Regions from separate parts of the Staphylococcus hsinchuensis genome, predicted to be linked through region 1. Evidence: riboswitches for the same ligand, from Rfam matches in the RefSeq annotation. Region 1 holds a riboswitch; each other region holds the start of a gene.
The links. Region 1 has a riboswitch for S-adenosylmethionine ahead of QQM35_RS01205 (Na+/H+ antiporter NhaC family protein). Riboswitches for the same ligand answer to the same signal wherever they lie in the genome.

Region 1 (6,228 bases):
TCTAAAATTCCTGAGTTTGGACAAAAAGAAGTACTCGGTCGTGCAGGTCAGCCAGTAGAACTTGCAGGTGTTTATGTACACTTAGCGGCTGAAGAATCTAGTTATACAACAGGCCAAGTTTATGGTGTAACTGGTGGTACCCAAATCGACTAAAAATATACACAAAGGTTAGGATATCTTAAGTAATATTTCGTAGCACAATTTTGTAAATGTAAACAAATAAAGCGAGTACACAACAAATTAAAGGTGTCCTAACTTTGTTATATTATTTTTTGCTAATGAAAGGTTACGTGATAAATTATGAAAAAAATAGATGCGTCAACGATTTCAAAGGTACAAAATTATAAATTGTTAACGGGTAGCATCATACCGAGACCCATCGCATTCGTTACTTCACAAAATAAAGAAGGTATATTGAATGCTGCACCATTTAGTTTTTTTAATGGGGTTAACAGCGAACCACCAATGATTATGTTTTCTGCGACACGTAGTGAAGGTCAACGTAAAGATACTTCATTGAATATCGAAGAAACAGGAGAATTTGTACTGCATATTACTGATGAAAACAATGTAGAACACATTAATCGCACTGCTGCACCTTTAGAGAGAAAAGCTAATGAGTTAGCACGTACAGCGTTTACTACCATCGCTTCAGATGAAGTGAAAGTGCCAGGTGTAGCACAAGCAAAAGTACGTATGGAATGTAAGTTAGATCAAATCATTCCACTTGGTGACTCTAAAAATGGTGCTGATCTCATTATTGGTGAGATTGTGATGTACCATATCGACGACGACGTATATATTGAAGATAGTAAAATTGATGCCTCAAACCTCAATCCAGTTTCACGTTTAGCTGGTAATAATTATGCGTTAACTGGAAAAACATTTTCATTAGAACGACCAACTGAATAAAATCTATGTATGTTTTTACATGTAAAATAAGTTGGTAATATAAAATATAGAGGCGTTCAATAATTTTCCGTGAATAAGATTGACGAATGACTCTCAATCATGTAGTGTAATGTAATAAATTAATAACTTATCAAGAGAAGTGGAGGGACTGGCCCTAAGAAGCTTCGGCAACATGTTAAATGTGCCAATTCCAGTAGCATAATTGATTTATGCTAGAAGATAAGATGATATGTGAATCGTTAACTCTTTTCTTCTAATTATTATAAGAAAAGAGTTTTTTTAGTTTAAAAATTAAAATAATTATATTTGATAGAAAGAAAGTAGGTAAATCATGGTTCAAACAAATAAAGGTAGCGCAAAGGCATTACTTCCCTTAATTGTGTTTATCGGTATGTTTTTAGGTGTTGGGATAATTACTGGTGATTTTTCTACAATGCCACTCAACGTAGCTATTTTAGTTGCTTCATTGTTTGGTTTGTTTTTAAATCGTAAAGAATCATTCCAAAATAAGATTGAAATTTTCACAAAAGGCGCAGGTCATTCGAATATTGTACTCATGATGGTAATCTTTTTATTAGCTGGCGCATTTTCCAAAACGACCGAGAACATGGGCGGCGTTAAATCGACTGTTAATTTAGGTTTATCACTGATTCCTGAAAACTTATTAATCGTAGGTTTATTTGTGATTTGTATGTTTATTTCAATCTCGATGGGGACTTCAGTGGGAACTGTAGCTGCGATTGCACCAGTTGGTTTTGGTTTGAGTCAGGCTACAGATGTTTCGGCAGCTTTAGCTATGGCGACTGTAGTCGGAGGCGCAATGTTTGGTGATAATTTATCGATGATTTCCGATACAACTATTGCAGCGGTAAGAACTCAGAATACGAAAATGAGCGATAAATTTAAGGTCAATATTAAAATAGTATTACCAGGAGCCTTACTAACAATTTTAATACTTTGGTTATTGACGAACGGTGTACACGTCGATGCATCTAAAGATTATGCTTATAATATCATTAAAGTTATTCCATACTTATTTGTACTTATCCTGGCACTTGTAGGGGTCAACGTAATTATTGTCCTTATCGGTGGTATTGCTTTATCAGCAATTATAGGGTTAGTCGATGGGTCATTTGGTTGGAAAGGATTACTGTCAGCTATTTCCAAAGGTATCATCGGAATGGAAGATATTGCGATTATCGCTTTACTCATTGGCGGACTGGTGGCGTTAATTGAACATAACGGTGGTATAACTTGGCTATTAAATTTTGTACGACGTAGAGTGAAATCGAAACGTGGTGCTGAACTTGGTATAGCAAGTTTGGTCAGTGTTGCAGATCTTTCTACAGCAAATAATACAATTTCAATATTAATGGCAGGTCCATTGGCCAAAGAAATCTCAGAAGAGTATGATGTAGACCCACGTAAATCTGCTAGTATTTTAGATATGTTCGGTAGTTGTTTCCAAGGACTAGTACCTTACAGCCCCCAACTTATCGCAGCAGCAGGTGTCGCATCAATATCACCATTTGAACTGGTGCCTTATTCCATATATCCAATTATATTAGGCCTCTCAGGTTTAGTTGCAATTCTATTTGGATTACCGCGATTAAAAAAATCGTAACCTATATAACTTGAAACGAATACTGAGTAATATAAATTTTTTAAAGCTAAAATAACAATTTTCAATACTAATTTTGTCGAAACTGAGAAAGAATCAAGAGTAAAGGTTTGAATTATAGTATTTTTGTTTAGAAAAGATATAGAATCAGTTAGAATGTACTTAAGAGTGAAAGTAGGTGAACGAGAGTGGCTAAATATAATGTAGAAAATGAAAATGTTGAGATTGAACTCGAACGTTTATTTAAAGTCGAGCCCGCATTATTATATCAAGCATGGACAGATCAACGTTTCTTAAAACAATGGTTCATGACCTCAGAAAGAACAAACAAATTAATACATGTAGAGCCTAAACAGGGTGGCGAATATAAGATTGTCGATGTTTATAAAGGAAAGCAAAATATAATAACAGGTCAATACCAAACATTAACACCATTTGAGTATATCGTGATGACTGTAAGCATGCCTGAATATAGTGATTCAGAAGATCAAATTAATGTAGAAATATTTGAACGAGAACCAGGTATCACACAAATGGTCTTTAATTATAATGCTTATGTACCCAAAGAAAGAAGACTTACGACATTAGAATATAAGCAAAAGAAAAAGGAATACCACGACTCTACCGCTCATGGTTTTGAAACACTTTTTGATAAATTACAAGTTGTTTTAGAAGACTTTGAAAATAATATGTAATGAACAGCTCATTTGTATAAAATGATATATAAATAACAGCATATGTATATATAGCAAAGGGATTGGGATATAACAGTGTTGACCTTTATAACAAGAAAGCCACCTCAAAAGATTAAATTCATCTTTTGAGGTGGCTTTTTCTAACATGTATAACTTGGTCTCTTTAACTTTCATAGATATACGGCTACATACTACAAAATTAAAGAAATAACGTTATAATACGATTGACAAGTTAATGGCCTACTTAAATCAATATAGAAAGAATTTTGTGTTGAAAATTACTTATGAAAAATATAAATACTATGAAGTTCTTGCATTATTAATATAATTTGGATTGCACTTTGCACCGTGGATATCAATATTATGTGTGGCAATTTGATAGATAAGTTTAGAAAAAGTTGAAGATGTACAAGAGACAAAAAGTTTATTCTTATTGAAAGTATATCTTAAATCTTCTGTGTTTTTAATGTAATTCGTAATATCGATTACTTTATCTTTAATAAATGGGTCGATGAGTCCATCAATATTAACAACAAAACGTTTTGTAGACACTAATAATTGTTGTGTGTCAATGAGTTCTTGATTGTCACATTTATCTAAAATTTGATAAATAGCATAATTATGGAAGCTTAAATAAGTAATCATATACGGTAATTGTCGTTTTGGTAAGTTTAACTCTAATGCATAAATTTGTTTCGATTTATATATCGAAAAGTTCAAAGACTTACAAAAATGTGTATGTTTGAGTAATTTAATAAGTTTTTTTCGAGTAGTTCTTTGATGAAGTCCCCCAATATTCAATAAAAAACTTTCTGTTTTATCTAAAATCATGGTATACCTCCGTCCGTTTAATGAAAGTTCGTAATTTCCCAACTGATAACATTGGTTATGCGAATTTAAAAGCTTCCCAAGGCTTAAAAATGATTATATAACCAATATTTGAAAATATTTGTTAATTTACTTTAAATTGTAGCACTGTTTTTGTAAGAATACACTAGGTCTTTGGAACTAAGTTAAAATAATTTAATTTTCGCAATTAAGTGTTAGAATATTTAGAAAACTATATTGTTTCTGCTATTAAAGTGTGATACATTTCCCTTTATAGATATATAGAAGAAATGAGGGGGAAAGATGTTAAGAAAAGTAAGTCGTTTTGCAACTAATACATTTTTAGTATGGATGTTAGTTGCAGCATTTATTGGTTTTGTGTTTCCAAATGAGCTTGCCAAATTAAGTGGATGGGTTCCGTATTTACTTGGAATCGTTATGCTCGGAATGGGGTTAACCATCAAACCACAAGATTTCAAAATTGTTTTTCAAGCACCCCGCGCAGTCATAATAGGGGTGATCTTACAGTATACAATTATGCCTATCGCTACGTATTTAATAGCGAAACTCTTCCATTTACCTGCAGAAGTTGCGATAGGAGTAATACTTGTTGGATGTTGTCCAGGTGGGACATCGAGTAATGTGATGAGTTATTTAGCAAATGCTAATGTGGCTTTGTCTGTAGCAATAACGAGTGTTTCTACGTTGCTAGCACCGTTTATCACACCATTTTTAATTTATTTATTTGCACATCAGTGGTTGCATGTGTCATTTATGAGTGTGTTTTGGTCAGTGGTACAAGTTATATTGATTCCAATTTTACTAGGATTAATTTTACAGAAACTCTTCCGAAACTTAGCAGAAAAAACGGCACATGTTTTACCTATTGTCTCAGTTGTTTCTATCTCACTCATATTGGCGTCTGTAGTAGGTGGAAGCAAATCACAGATTTTAGAAACAGGTTTACTTATATTTGTAGTCGTGGTGCTACATAATGTAGTAGGGTATACGTTAGGATATACTTTAGCGAAAGTCTTCAAACTTAAACGCCCTGATAAAAAGGCTGTTTCAATAGAGGTAGGTATGCAAAATTCTGGCTTAGCAGTGTCGCTAGCTACTGTACATTTTAGTCCATTAGCAGCTGTGCCTGGCGCAGTATTTAGTTTAGTGCACAATATTAGTGGACCGATATTAGCGAAATATTGGAATAAACGATAATTTAAGCGAAATGTTAGATATATGTTTTTGGGAGTGGGATAGAAATTGAACTTTCTAATAAAGATTTCAAAGTCCTACTAAATTTACAAAGAGTCTGAGACACCTATTTCTGTCTCAGACTCTATTATTCATATACAATGAAAGATAAGCAGTTAAATAATGCTATAAAGGAGGATGAGACATGTATAGAGCAGTTATATTTGATTTTGATGGTACGATTGTTGATACTGAACAACATTTATTTGATACAATCAATCATCATTTACAGCAATACAATAAACCAGTGATATCATTAGATTTCTATAAACAATCAATCGGAGGAGCTGCAACGCAATTACATACATATTTAGAGGAACAACTTGGTACAGAAAGAAAAGAGGAAATATATAAAGAACATCATCAATCAAGTGAGTTTTTACCGATAAATGAGGATATCCAAAAGTTAATGGCATTTTGTAAAAAGCGTCATATACCGATGGCCATTGCGACGAGTAGTTATCGTAAAGATATTATGCCTATATTTAATCGTTTGAATTTAGATGAGTATATAGAGGTAGTCATCGGTAGAGAAGATGTAGATGCGATCAAACCAGAACCGGATCCATATTTAACTGCCGTTCAAAGTTTGAATTTCAATCCAGTTAACTGTTTAGCAATTGAGGATTCAGTCAATGGAGCTACTGCTGCAATAAATGCAGGATTAGATGTCATCATTAATACAAACGAGATAACAGCTAAACAAGACTTTAGTTCAATTGCGTATACAGATAAAGATTTATCAGCAGATGAAATGATCGAGAAGTATTTTGAAAAAAGTGGGAGTTAATCATATATGAATGGATATATTATTTTATTCTTCTTAAGTGGACCATTGATTTTAGCAATAAGTAAATTATGGTTAGGACCGAAATTTGATAAAAATAAAACCATTCAATCTCAATTTAATTATTTTTT
Region 2 (6,228 bases), 930 kb from region 1:
GATGCTCCCAACCATGGTTTGAGACAACCATGGCGAATTGTTCATATTACGAAAGATCGATTAGGTGAAATGAGTAAACAGCTTACAAAGATTACATTTCCAGACGAACCAAATAAACAAAAGGATCATTATGATACTGTTACGAATTTAGGTGGTATGCTTGCACTCATCGTAAAAGAAGAACCTGATGTGAAAGATAATTTAGAAAATCATATGGCCTTTGGTGCATTTGCTCAAAACTTAATGTTGCTCTTACACGAGGCCGGCATAGGTAGTTGTTGGAAGACACCAAAATATATTTTCAACAACAAGGATATTGGTGCGATATTTAATTTAGCTGAAGATGAAAAACTTGTAGGTTTTCTTTATTTAACAGACTTAGAAGTGGACATGCCTCATCCTAAACGTAAAAAACAAAATTTCGTACAAAAATTTTAGTAGTCGGATGGAATACAAGCTGTTAAAAATATTTCAGAATAAGAATAAAACGGGAGTGGGACAGAAATCGTATTTTCTATTAGAGTTTTCCTAGTCCCACCCCGGCAAGGATGACTAGGATTGAAAAAGCTTGTTCTAAGCGCATTTACAATTCAGACATTTACTGCCAATTTGACAACGAGTCTGAGACACCTATTTTTGTCTCAGACTCGTTTTTATACATGATACAAAATGAATGATTAATATAATACCCTCCAAAAGATTTCAACTAAAAATCTAATGGGGGTAAATTAAAATGTAATGTCCTTAAAGTTTTAAAAGTTGAGTATATATTATTTAAAAGTTTCTTCTAAAAATGATTCAACTTGTTCAGGTGATTTTGCATTTGCTGAATGTAAGTGCGCAACTTTATCTCCATTTTTGAATACAAGTAAACTTGGGATACCCATCACTTCGTTATCAGCAGCTACATCTTCTAATTCGTCGCGATTCACTGTAAACCATTGATAGTCGTTATATTTTTCTTTGATTGGATCAATCCACATGTCCATAGCTTTACAATCTGGGCACCAGCCTGCTTCGAATTTAACGATAACGGGTTGGTCACTTTGTATAGTTTCATTAAAGTTCTCTGTAGAGTTAATAGTTTGCATCGTAATTCTCCTTTTTCTGTTTTTAATTGGTTTTATTATAACTAACATTTTATGGAAATAAAAAAATTCAGCTTAATTTATAGAGCGTTTTCATTCGATTTTTGATATATTAGATATAAGTTATTAGAGGAGGTTGAGCATTATGATAAAATTTTACCAATATTCCAATTGTACAACTTGTAAAAAAGCAGCCAAGTTTTTAAAAGACTATGGTGTTAGCTTTGAACCGATTGATATCGTCCAACATACACCTACGAAAGGTGAGTTCAAAGAAATTTTAAAAGGTACAGATATTGAAATAGATAAATTGTTTAATACACGTGGTGCAAAATATCGTGAACTCGGTTTAAAAGAAAAACTTAAATCATTAAGTGATGATGAGAAACTTGATTTATTATCATCAAATGGCATGCTCATTAAAAGACCATTAGCTGTATCAGGGGACAAAGTTACAGTAGGTTTTAAAGAAGAGGAATATAAACAAACTTGGCTATAAATTGTCACCATTTATACCTATGTATAATTGATCTGTGACAGTTGCTAAGGATTGTTAAGATGCTTATTAACGGTAATCATATGATTTAAGTAAATAGTTGAATGTCATAAAGTCATATGGCATTATTAACTTGTAATATTATTTAGGAGGGGATTCTCGTGGCAGTACCGAATGAATTAAAATACTCCAAGGATCACGAATGGGTTAAAGTTGATGGAGAAACAGTTACAATAGGCATTACAGAATACGCACAAAACGAATTAGGTGATATCGTATTCGTTGAGCTACCAGAAGTAGACGATGAACTTAAAGAAGAAGACACATTTGGTAGCGTTGAATCTGTCAAAACAGTTTCTGAATTATACGCACCAGTTTCTGGTAAAGTAGTAAGCGTTAATGACGAACTTGAAGATAGCCCAGAGTTTGTAAATGAATCACCATATGAAAAAGCATGGATGGTTAAAGTTGAATTAAGTGATGAAAGTCAATTAGATTCATTACTATCAGCAGACCAATACGCTGAAATGATTGGTGAATAATATTAAGATTTAACTCCATGATACATACTATCTTGGAGTTTTCTTTATATATTATTTTTAAAAACCTATATTAGAGTTTGTATATGTTATATCTCACGGACTACGACGATAAATTACGTAAAATGATCTTGATTATTAAATAATTTTTACGTATTTGTAATTGATGTTTATAAGTTTATTGTATTGTTAAGAACTAAAGAGTAGATTTATTATCAACTTTATAGAAGGTGGATGTCATGACGATATTAAACCAAGTGATTATTGTCGAAGGGAAATCAGACAAAAAACGTGTAAAGCAAGTGATAGATCAACCGATTGATATCATATGTACAAACGGAACTATGGGTATTGATAAATTGGATGCCATGATTGAATCATTATATGACAAACAAGTTTATATACTCGTTGATTCAGATGATGAAGGTGAAAAAATCCGTAAATGGTTTAAAAAATATTTAAGTGAAAGTAAACATATACGTGTCGATAAGCAATATTGCGAAGTAGCTAGATGTCCAAAACCGTATTTATCAAAGGTCTTATCTAAACATGGTTTTGACGTTCGTGACGAAGAAAAGGTTGCTAAGGCACGATTAGATTATATAGCTGAGAGGGTAAGTTTATTAACATGAATGTCGCAAGTCAACAACGCGTAGATGTACGCGAACATATAGATAAAGACAAATATTTAATATTTGGGTATACGCCCACTTGTGGAACTTGCAAGATGTCAGAACGCATGTTAGATATTGCTAATGACATTTTAAAGTTACCAATAACAAAGATAGATTTAAATTTACATCCAGATTTTAGCCAAGAATACGAAATACAATCAGTCCCTATATTAATGGTTATGTCAAAAGGACAAGAGCAAAAAAGATTCTATGCTTTTCGCTCAGTTCCCTATTTGTTAGAAAATTTAAAATAATTATTGACTATACTTTAGTATGGTGGTAGGATTAATGGTAATTAAATAATGAAACTCTTATCAAGAGTGGTGGAGGGATGTGCCCTACGAAGCCCGGCAACCGTCTTTTAAAAGAAATGGTGCCAATTCACATAAAGTCTTAATGACTTTTGGAGATGAGAGAAGCGGACTTAATGCTTTCTCTTTTTCTCCATAAAAAGAGAAAGCATTTTTTAATTAGTCGAAATATAGGGAGGTAGTAATAATGATTGAGTTAAATCAAATTGTCAAAAAATATCGAACCAAAGATCAAGACATTTTGGCAGTTGATCATGTTGATTTAAGTATTCAATCAGGTACGATTTTTGGGGTCGTTGGTTTTTCAGGTGCAGGAAAGAGTACTTTGATAAGGCTGTTAAATAATCTCGAAACGCCAACTTCAGGAGAAGTTATTATAGATGGCGCAACGATAAATAAATTATCCAAGGCACAGTTAAGAAAGAAACGACAAAAGCTAAGCATGGTATTTCAACATTTCAATTTGCTTTGGTCGCGTACAGTGGTTCAAAATATTATGTTTCCATTAGAAATTGCAGGTGTTTCTAAAAAAGAAGCAGCACTACGCGCTAAACAATTAGTAGATGTAGTTGGATTGAAAGGTAAAGAATATGCTTATCCTTCTGAACTATCAGGTGGACAAAAGCAACGTGTCGGTATTGCTCGAGCTTTAGCGAATGAACCAGACGTGTTACTTTGTGATGAAGCCACGAGTGCCTTAGATCCACAAACAACTGATGAAATCTTAGATTTATTACTTAAGATTAAGAGGGAACGTAACCTAACCATCGTCATTATTACACATGAAATGCACGTGATTAGAAGAATCTGTGATGAAGTCGCTGTGATGGAAGCTGGGCGCGTGGTTGAACATGGTAATGTGAAAGAAGTGTTCGAAAATCCTCGACAACCTGTCACTCAACGCTTTGTAAAAGATGATTTAAATGATGATTATGAAAAAACGAATACAGAACTTATTGAAATTGATAAAAATGATTTTATTGTTCGCTTTAGTTTTTCAGGAACGAACACTACGAAACCATTAGTTTCATACATAACTAAAGCACATGACATCAATGTAAATATTTTAGAAGCTAATATTAAACATACAAAAGAAGGTTCAATAGGGTTTCTCGTCGCACATTTACAAAATCTAAATTCTGAAAAATTTGAAAATTTAGAAAGTGATTTGTCGGATCAATGTGTTTCTGTGGAGGTGTTAAAACATGAATGATTCATTGGGTGGTATCCTTCAAGAAATGTTTACGATGCCTAATGTTAAATGGGACGAAGTTTGGGTAGCAACATATGAAACGATTTACATGACCGTAATTTCAACTATATTTGCATTTATATTTGGTTTGATTCTAGGCATATTATTATTTTTAAGTGCAAAAAGTGAATCAAAAGCGGCACGTATTTTTTATAGCGTTGTATCATTTATAGTTAACTTATTTAGAGCAATTCCTTTCATTATACTCATATTGCTATTAATACCATTCACAAGTTTAGTTTTAGGAACGATTAGTGGTCCAACGGGTGCATTGCCTGCATTAATTATTGGGGCAGCTCCGTTTTATGCAAGATTAGTGGAAATTGCTTTTAAAGAAATTGATAAAGGTGTTATTGAAGCAGCGTGGTCAATGGGTGCCACAACATCAACCGTGGTTAAGAAAGTTTTATTACCTGAGGCGATGCCGGCTTTGATTTCTGGCATTACTGTTACAGCTATTGCCTTAGTAGGTTCTACTGCCATCGCAGGTGTGATTGGGGCAGGTGGTTTAGGTAACTTAGCCTATTTGACAGGTTTCACACGTAACCAAAACGATGTCATCTTTATTGCGACGTTGTTCATTTTAGTATTAGTATTTGTCATTCAATTCGTTGGTGATTGGGCGACAAATAAATTAGATAAAAGATAAATTTATATAAAAAGGGTGAGTTATTATGAAAAAGATATTGAGTTTAACTTCGATTATTGCTTTAGTACTAGTATTAGCTGCATGTGGAAATGGCGGTAAAAAGGATAAGTCAATCACAGTTGGGGCATCACCAGCACCGCATGCTGAAATTTTAGAGGAAGCTAAGCCGTTATTGAAAGATAAAGGCTATGATTTGAAAATCAAAACAATTAATGACTATACGACGCCGAACAAGATATTAAACAAAGGTGAACTAGATGCAAACTATTTCCAACATACACCATATTTAGACAAGGATAAGAAAAGCAAGCACTACAAAATTGAATCAGCAGGTAATGTGCATTTAGAGCCTATGGCAGTATACTCAAAAAAATATAAAAACTTAAAAGATTTACCAAAAGGTGCAACTGTTTACGTTTCTAACAACCCAGCTGAAGAAGGGCGTTTCTTAAAGTTCTTCGTTGACGCAGGATTAATTAAATTGAAAGATGGCGTTAAAATCCAAGACGCAACTTTCGATGACATTAAAGAAAACAAAAAACATATTAAATTCAACAATAAGCAATCTGCCGAGTACCTACCAAAAATTTACCAAAAAGAAAAAGCCGATGCGGTTATTATCAATTCTAACTTCGCCATTGATCAGAAATTAAATCCTAAAAAAGATTCAATCGCAATCGAAAAAGCGAAAGATAATCCATATGCTAACTTAATTGCAGTTAAAGAAGGACATAAAGATGATAAGAAAATCAAAGCTTTAGTCGATGTATTACAATCGAAAAAAATTAAAGAATACATTGAAAAACAATACGATGGTTCAGTTGTTCCAGCGAAATAAGAATAAACATAACCCCTTCATTTTCAATTGAAGGGGTTACTGTTTGTCGTATTTAATCTCACATTTGCTTGAGTTCATGTGTTAATGCAATGATGGTTACAGTCATTAAAGCAGTAAAACCTATTAAGCCACCTATAGCTAATAATTCAGCTGTTACGTTTGACTTTGTCACAATAGTGTTGATTGAAGTAATTATAAAAATAGTATGTATAATCAAAGATATATTTAACGGAAGTAGTTTATTCTTTTTCTCCAAAAAAATCCACTCCTTATTAAAAATGAGTCTAGTCCCCTTATCTCTACGCGTCCAAATCCAACAAAAGATAGCCATTAATATGATAAAAATAAAACCAACACAATTAATGATAGTTTTAATGTCAT
Region 3 (6,228 bases), 380 kb from region 1:
TTATTTTAATACTAAAAATCCATTACTGAATATACATTTTCATTCGATTATAAAATTAATCATTGTATGTAGTATAATTAATGCGATTATATTAATAATTTCTGTTATTTTTGCAGATAAATCTATTAAACATACAAGAGACAAAGAAGACTGGATTAGAAAAGCAAGTAAGTTCCTACCGTTCATTTTACTTATTGTTATCATCCTACACATATTAAGTTCATTATCTACATTCGATGTGCTATTTTAAATATTGAAAACGGAGGTCCAGGCATGAAATATTTATATATTTTTTTGGGTGGTGCTATAGGTGCACTACTGAGATATATTGTCTCCTTTCTGAATTTTTCAATGATGTTCCCTCTTGGAAACTTTATAGCGAATATACTTGGCTCTTTTATTTTAGGTATTGTAGGTGTCTATACGTTTCGTCTATTAGTGAATAAACCAAACTTACAACAAGGGCTCTCAGTAGGATTGTTAGGTACATTGACTACATTTTCAACCTTTCAATTTGAACTTGTACAACTATTACAACAAGGTATAATTATATGGCTAATCGTTTATGCATGCGTTAGTTATGTTGTCGGTTTACTTGCTTGCTTTGCAGGTATGAAGTTAGGAGGTAGGTTAGCATGATAAAAATCCTACTTCTTATGTGTGGCGGTGGCATTGGTGCTGTTATCAGAGGTACGATCACGCATCTATGTCAACGATATTTTAATAGTCAGATACCTATTGCGACAAGCCTTGTCAATATATTGGGTAGTTTCATAATTGGAATGGTAATGGCTTTAACAATTCACAATACGTGGATACACCCTTTTTTCGTAGTTGGTGTACTTGGCGGTTTCACAACATTCTCAACGCTTTCTTCAGAATTAGTTAAATTCTTAACACCTAACAAACAATATGGCTTGTTCTTCATCTATTCAACAATACAATATGTCGGTGCATTTATCGCTTGTATTTGTGGTTATTATCTCATTTAATCAAATGCATAGAAAAACGTGAGACAATTATTTGTCTCACGTTTTTTAGTAAGCATTATATGTACACGCTTAATATTACTTATCTTTACCAGTAAATTCGCTTGGATCTGGCCCGATACGTTTATCTTCGTTTATTTGATCTAACTTAGATACTTGCTCCTCGCTTAATTCAAAATTAAACACATCTAAATTTTCTTCAATACGACTTGGTGTTACAGATTTAGGAATTACGACTACACCGTGTTCTATATTCCATCTAATAATGACTTGTGCAGGCGACTTTCCAATTTCTGTAGCTATCGCTTGAACTGTTTCATCATCTAATATTTGTGCATTCATTAATGGGGACCATGATTCTACATGGATATTTTGAACTTCCATATAGCGTCTTAAAGGTTCTTGCGTTAAATAAGGATGAAACTCAACTTGGTTAATAACTGGTTTGATAGATACTTGTGCTAACAGTGCTTCAAAGTGTTCTACATTAAAGTTACTCACACCGATATTTTTCACTTTGTCTTGCTTATATAAGTCTTCCATTCCTTGCCATGTATCAATCATTAATGCTTCATCAGTACCTGGCCAATGCATTAAATAAAGGTCTAAATAATCTAAACCTAAACGTTCTAAAGATTTATTATAAGCATCTGCCACATTATTGCGTCCATAATCTGCGAGCCACAGTTTTGAAGTAATAAATAAATCACTTCGTTTTAAACCAGTAGTTTCTAAAGCTTCAGCTATTCCTTCCCCTACTTTAACTTCATTTTCATAGATCATTGCAGTATCAATATGTCTATAACCACTTTCAATTGCATGTTTAACTGCTAATTTACATTCGTCTGAATTTTCGACACGAAATGTACCTAAACCAACCATTGGCATTTCATTGCCATTGTAAAACTGAACACTTTACATTTAAAGACCTCCTATTCGCTATTACAAAATCTATAATAATTAAAATAACTTCAGTAATAAAGTAAATAATCTTGCAAAAAGCATTCTATTTTCAATTTATTAACTCTAAAAAAACTGCCAACTAAGTCGTTAACTTAATTGACAGTTTGATGTAATGTTATATTAATTGAATGTTTCAATCTCATCCATAATACGTTGTAAATCTTCAACGTTATATTGAATTCGACCATGGAATACGAATTTATTAAAGAATTCGTCTAATTGTTCAGGCCCAACCAATACTTTCGAACTAGAACTTTGTGCATAGTTTGAAATTGTAACCGCGCCTTCATTCTTCGGATTAAAGTAAAGAATTGTTGTCGGTGTGAATTTCAAGTTTAATTTTGTTTGTAAATCACCTGCTAAATGTTCTAAATCACTTAAGTATTTTGAATAGTTCACAAATGATAACGAATGTTTATCATCATTTTGATCTAAAACTAACGTTTGTGGTGATTGTTTATCAAGATCTAGCGTTTCAAATACTTGTTCCATCGTAGGTTGTTCTTTGAATTGTCTTGAGTTAATGCCGTTATATACATGTCCCTTTAATAACTGTGAGTCAATGATATAAAGACCAGTACGTGTTAGTACTAAATGACTTAATCTTTGTACATTACTGAATTCATTCTCTGGCAAGAATATATTCGCCATGATGTGCATATCCTCTGGTCGAATGCGTTTCTCATTCACTAAACGTTCACGAATACCGATTAATCGCATATCCGTTACATATTCACTTTCATTTTTAGAGAACAACTTTAAAGCATCGATTTCTCGATCTTTGTTATTTACAGTATTATCGTAATCTTCCTTTTGCTTTGTCACTGTCTTTTTATTTTCAATACGTTCTTTCTCTAACTCTTCTTTATGCTCGTCTTTTAATTTCTTTTCTCTAGATTGATATTTCTCTTCAACCTTTTTTTGTGCCTTCTTCTTACTACTTAGTGCAGCAATGAAAAGAATGAGCAATACAACTGCTACAATGATTGCGACAGCTAGACCAATTAATAATGGTACTCCACTCATAACGTAAACGCTCCTTTATGTGTTACATAACTTAATTATAAACAACTTTCGCTTTCTGTTCGAGAGATAAGTTTACAATAAGTTGGTCTTTTTATGCTTTAACAGCATCTTTCAATAAGTTCACTTTATCTAATTTTTCCCATGGTAGTAACACATCAGTACGACCGAAGTGACCATAGGCTGCTGTTTGTTTATAAATCGGGTGTTTTAAGTCTAACATTTTAATGATACCTGCTGGTCTTAAATCAAAATGAGATCTGACCGCTTCAACAAGTTGTTCTTCGCTAACATGACTTGTACCAAATGTATCGATTGAAATTGAAACTGGTTCTGCAACACCGATTGCATATGCTAATTGAACTTCACATTTATCAGCTAATTCAGCAGCGACGATGTTTTTAGCAACATATCGTGCGGCATAAGCTGCTGAACGATCCACTTTGGTTGGATCTTTACCACTGAAACAACCGCCACCATGACGTGCATAACCACCATAAGTATCTACAATAATCTTACGACCTGTAAGTCCTGCATCACCTTGTGGTCCACCAATGACGAAGCGTCCTGTTGGATTAATAAAGAACTTAGTTTCATCATCGAGTAAATTTTCTGGTACTGTTGGATAAATAACATGGGACTTAATGTCTTCTTGAATTTGCTCCAATTCTACATCTTCTGCATGTTGCGTTGATACAACAATTGTGTCAATTCTGCTAGGCTCATCATGTTCATCGTACTCCACAGTAACTTGGACTTTACCATCGGGTCTCAAGTAATTAATAATTTCATCTTTACGTACGTCTGATAAACGTTTCGCTAACTGGTGAGATAAAAATATCGGTAACGGCATATAAGTATCCGTTTCGTTTGTTGCATAACCAAACATTAACCCTTGATCTCCGGCACCAGTAGCTGCGATATCCGCTTCAGTTGTTTCATCGCGGTATTCTAAAGCCTTATCTACACCTTGTGCGATATCTGCAGATTGTTCATCTATCGCGGTTAACACGGCCATCGTTTGACTATCGTAACCATATTTCGCACGTGTATAACCGATATCTTTAATTGTTTCACGAACTACTTTAGGAATATCTACATAAGTCGAAGTAGATATTTCACCAGAAATTAATGCCATACCTGTAGTCACAGTCGTTTCACAAGCTACACGAGCATTAGGGTCATCCTTTAGTATTTCATCTAAAATTGCATCTGAAACTTGATCTGCAATCTTATCTGGGTGACCTTCTGTTACAGATTCTGAAGTGAATAATCTTTTATTATACATAATTTGCTCCTTTAAATATTTATTACGAAAATTCTCTTTCATAGTGAGCTCATTAAAAAAGGCCTTCATCACTATTTATTAATAGAGAGAAGGCTTTTATACGTCCATTCGCTCTTATCGTTCAGACCTATTTGTCTGCAAACGGTTTGGCACCTTTCTTCTATAAAATAGAAGAGGTTGCTGGGCTTCATTGGGTCCATGTCCCTCCGCCTCTCAGGATAAGAGAATCCGTTAGTAACTATAATACAGAATTTAGATCATATTGTCAATTTAACATTTAGTTATAAATTATTATTATTCATCACAAAATGATATGGACTAATCATACATATGTGTTATACTTTTCAATTGTAAAGGCTTACATTTTCAAAAATCTAGGAGGGATCGAATATGGCTGTAGATACATACACATATACGAATAAGATTAAGAGCTTATTAGAGAAACCAACTTCACTTTTCCAATTATCTACAACTCAACTGTACAAGAAAATTTTAGAAAACGATGAAGGCGAATTAACAGAATTGGGTGCGATTAATGCTAAAACCGGAAAATATACTGGACGCTCACCAAAGGATAAATTCATCGTCAACGAACCTTCATATAGAGATGATATCGATTGGGGTAATATCAACCAACCTATCGACGAAGATACATTTTTAAAACTGTATGACAAAGTCATCACCCACCTTGATGCTAAAGACGAACTTTATGTATTTAATGGTTATGCTGGCAGTGATGAAGATTCTCAACTTAAATTAACTGTCATCAATGAATTAGCATGGCACAATTTATTTGCTCAAAACATGTTCATTCGTCCAAATTCTAAAGAAGAAGCAGAAGATATTAAACCTAACTTCACAATCGTTTCAGCACCAAACTTTAAAGCTGATCCTGAAATTGACGGCACTAAATCAGAAACGTTTATCATCACTTCATTTAAACATAAAGTGATTTTAATCGGTGGTACTGAATATGCTGGTGAAATGAAGAAAGGTATCTTCTCAGTAATGAATTACTTATTACCTAAAGATGACATTATGAGTATGCACTGTTCTGCAAATGTTGGGGAGAAAGGTGACGTTGCCCTATTCTTCGGTCTTTCTGGTACAGGTAAAACAACATTATCAGCTGATGCATCCCGTAAACTTATCGGTGATGATGAGCACGGTTGGAACGATAACGGTATCTTTAATATCGAAGGCGGTTGCTACGCAAAAGCAATTAACCTTTCATATAAGAAAGAACCACAAATTTATGATGCAATTCAATACGGTACAATTTTAGAGAACGTCGTTGTAGACGAAGAAGGCGATGTAGATTTCGATGATAACCGTTATACTGAAAATACAAGAGCAGCTTACCCTATTCACCATATTGAAAATATCGTTACACCTTCAAAAGCAGCACACCCAAATACGATTATTTTCTTAACAGCCGATGCGTTTGGTGTATTACCACCAATCTCTAAATTAACGAAAGATCAAGCGATGTATCATTTCTTAAGTGGATTTACAGCTAAACTTGCAGGAACAGAACGTGGTATTACTGAACCAGAACCATCATTCTCAACATGCTTCGGTTCACCTTTCCTACCATTACACGCAAGAGAATATGCTGATTTACTTGGTGAACTTATCGATGAACACGAAGTTGACGTTTATTTAGTTAATACAGGATGGACTGGTGGTAAATACGGAACAGGTCGCCGTATTAACTTAGGTTATACACGCCAAATGGTTAACGAAGCAATTACAGGTTCACTTAAAGACGCTGAATACATTAAAGATGATATGTTCGGTTTAAACATTCCAGTTCAAGTTGAAGATGTACCACAAACATTATTGAACCCAATCAATGCTTGGAGCAAACCAGAAGAATATAGAGCACAAGCTCAAGATTTAATTGAACGCTTTAAACAAAACTTCGAAAAGTTCGGAGACGAAGTTTCAGATTTAGCTGAAAAA

Region 2: it holds a riboswitch for S-adenosylmethionine, as region 1 does, so the genes downstream of both, QQM35_RS05715 (methionine ABC transporter ATP-binding protein) here and QQM35_RS01205 (Na+/H+ antiporter NhaC family protein) in region 1, are expected to answer to the same signal.
Region 3: it holds a riboswitch for S-adenosylmethionine, as region 1 does, so the genes downstream of both, metK (methionine adenosyltransferase) here and QQM35_RS01205 (Na+/H+ antiporter NhaC family protein) in region 1, are expected to answer to the same signal.

Annotation. Positions count from the first base shown of each region.
Region 1 is NZ_CP128355.1:210,541-216,768, reverse strand. Features, by position in the region: gene QQM35_RS01215 (SDR family oxidoreductase) at 1-153, shown strand, start outside; gene QQM35_RS01210 (flavin reductase family protein) at 301-912, shown strand; SAM riboswitch class I at 1,037-1,138, shown strand; gene QQM35_RS01205 (Na+/H+ antiporter NhaC family protein) at 1,244-2,536, shown strand; gene QQM35_RS01200 (SRPBCC family protein) at 2,722-3,228, shown strand; gene QQM35_RS01195 (hypothetical protein) at 3,529-4,059, opposite strand; gene QQM35_RS01190 (bile acid:sodium symporter family protein) at 4,360-5,274, shown strand; gene QQM35_RS01185 (HAD family hydrolase) at 5,456-6,100, shown strand; gene QQM35_RS01180 (hypothetical protein) at 6,107-6,228, shown strand, end outside.
Region 2 is NZ_CP128355.1:1,141,797-1,148,024, forward strand. Features, by position in the region: gene QQM35_RS05685 (nitroreductase family protein) at 1-438, shown strand, start outside; gene QQM35_RS05690 (thioredoxin family protein) at 771-1,091, opposite strand; gene QQM35_RS05695 (arsenate reductase family protein) at 1,234-1,587, shown strand; gene gcvH (glycine cleavage system protein GcvH) at 1,746-2,126, shown strand; gene QQM35_RS05705 (toprim domain-containing protein) at 2,363-2,755, shown strand; gene QQM35_RS05710 (thioredoxin family protein) at 2,752-3,051, shown strand; SAM riboswitch class I at 3,106-3,213, shown strand; gene QQM35_RS05715 (methionine ABC transporter ATP-binding protein) at 3,296-4,321, shown strand; gene QQM35_RS05720 (methionine ABC transporter permease) at 4,314-5,009, shown strand; gene QQM35_RS05725 (MetQ/NlpA family ABC transporter substrate-binding protein) at 5,035-5,847, shown strand; gene QQM35_RS05730 (hypothetical protein) at 5,906-6,103, opposite strand.
Region 3 is NZ_CP128355.1:2,026,365-2,032,592, forward strand. Features, by position in the region: gene QQM35_RS10020 (hypothetical protein) at 1-250, shown strand, start outside; gene crcB (fluoride efflux transporter CrcB) at 274-639, shown strand; gene QQM35_RS10030 (fluoride efflux transporter FluC) at 636-992, shown strand; gene QQM35_RS10035 (aldo/keto reductase) at 1,068-1,877, opposite strand; gene QQM35_RS10040 (NERD domain-containing protein) at 2,073-2,978, opposite strand; gene metK (methionine adenosyltransferase) at 3,070-4,266, opposite strand; SAM riboswitch class I at 4,375-4,488, opposite strand; gene pckA (phosphoenolpyruvate carboxykinase (ATP)) at 4,654-6,228, shown strand, end outside.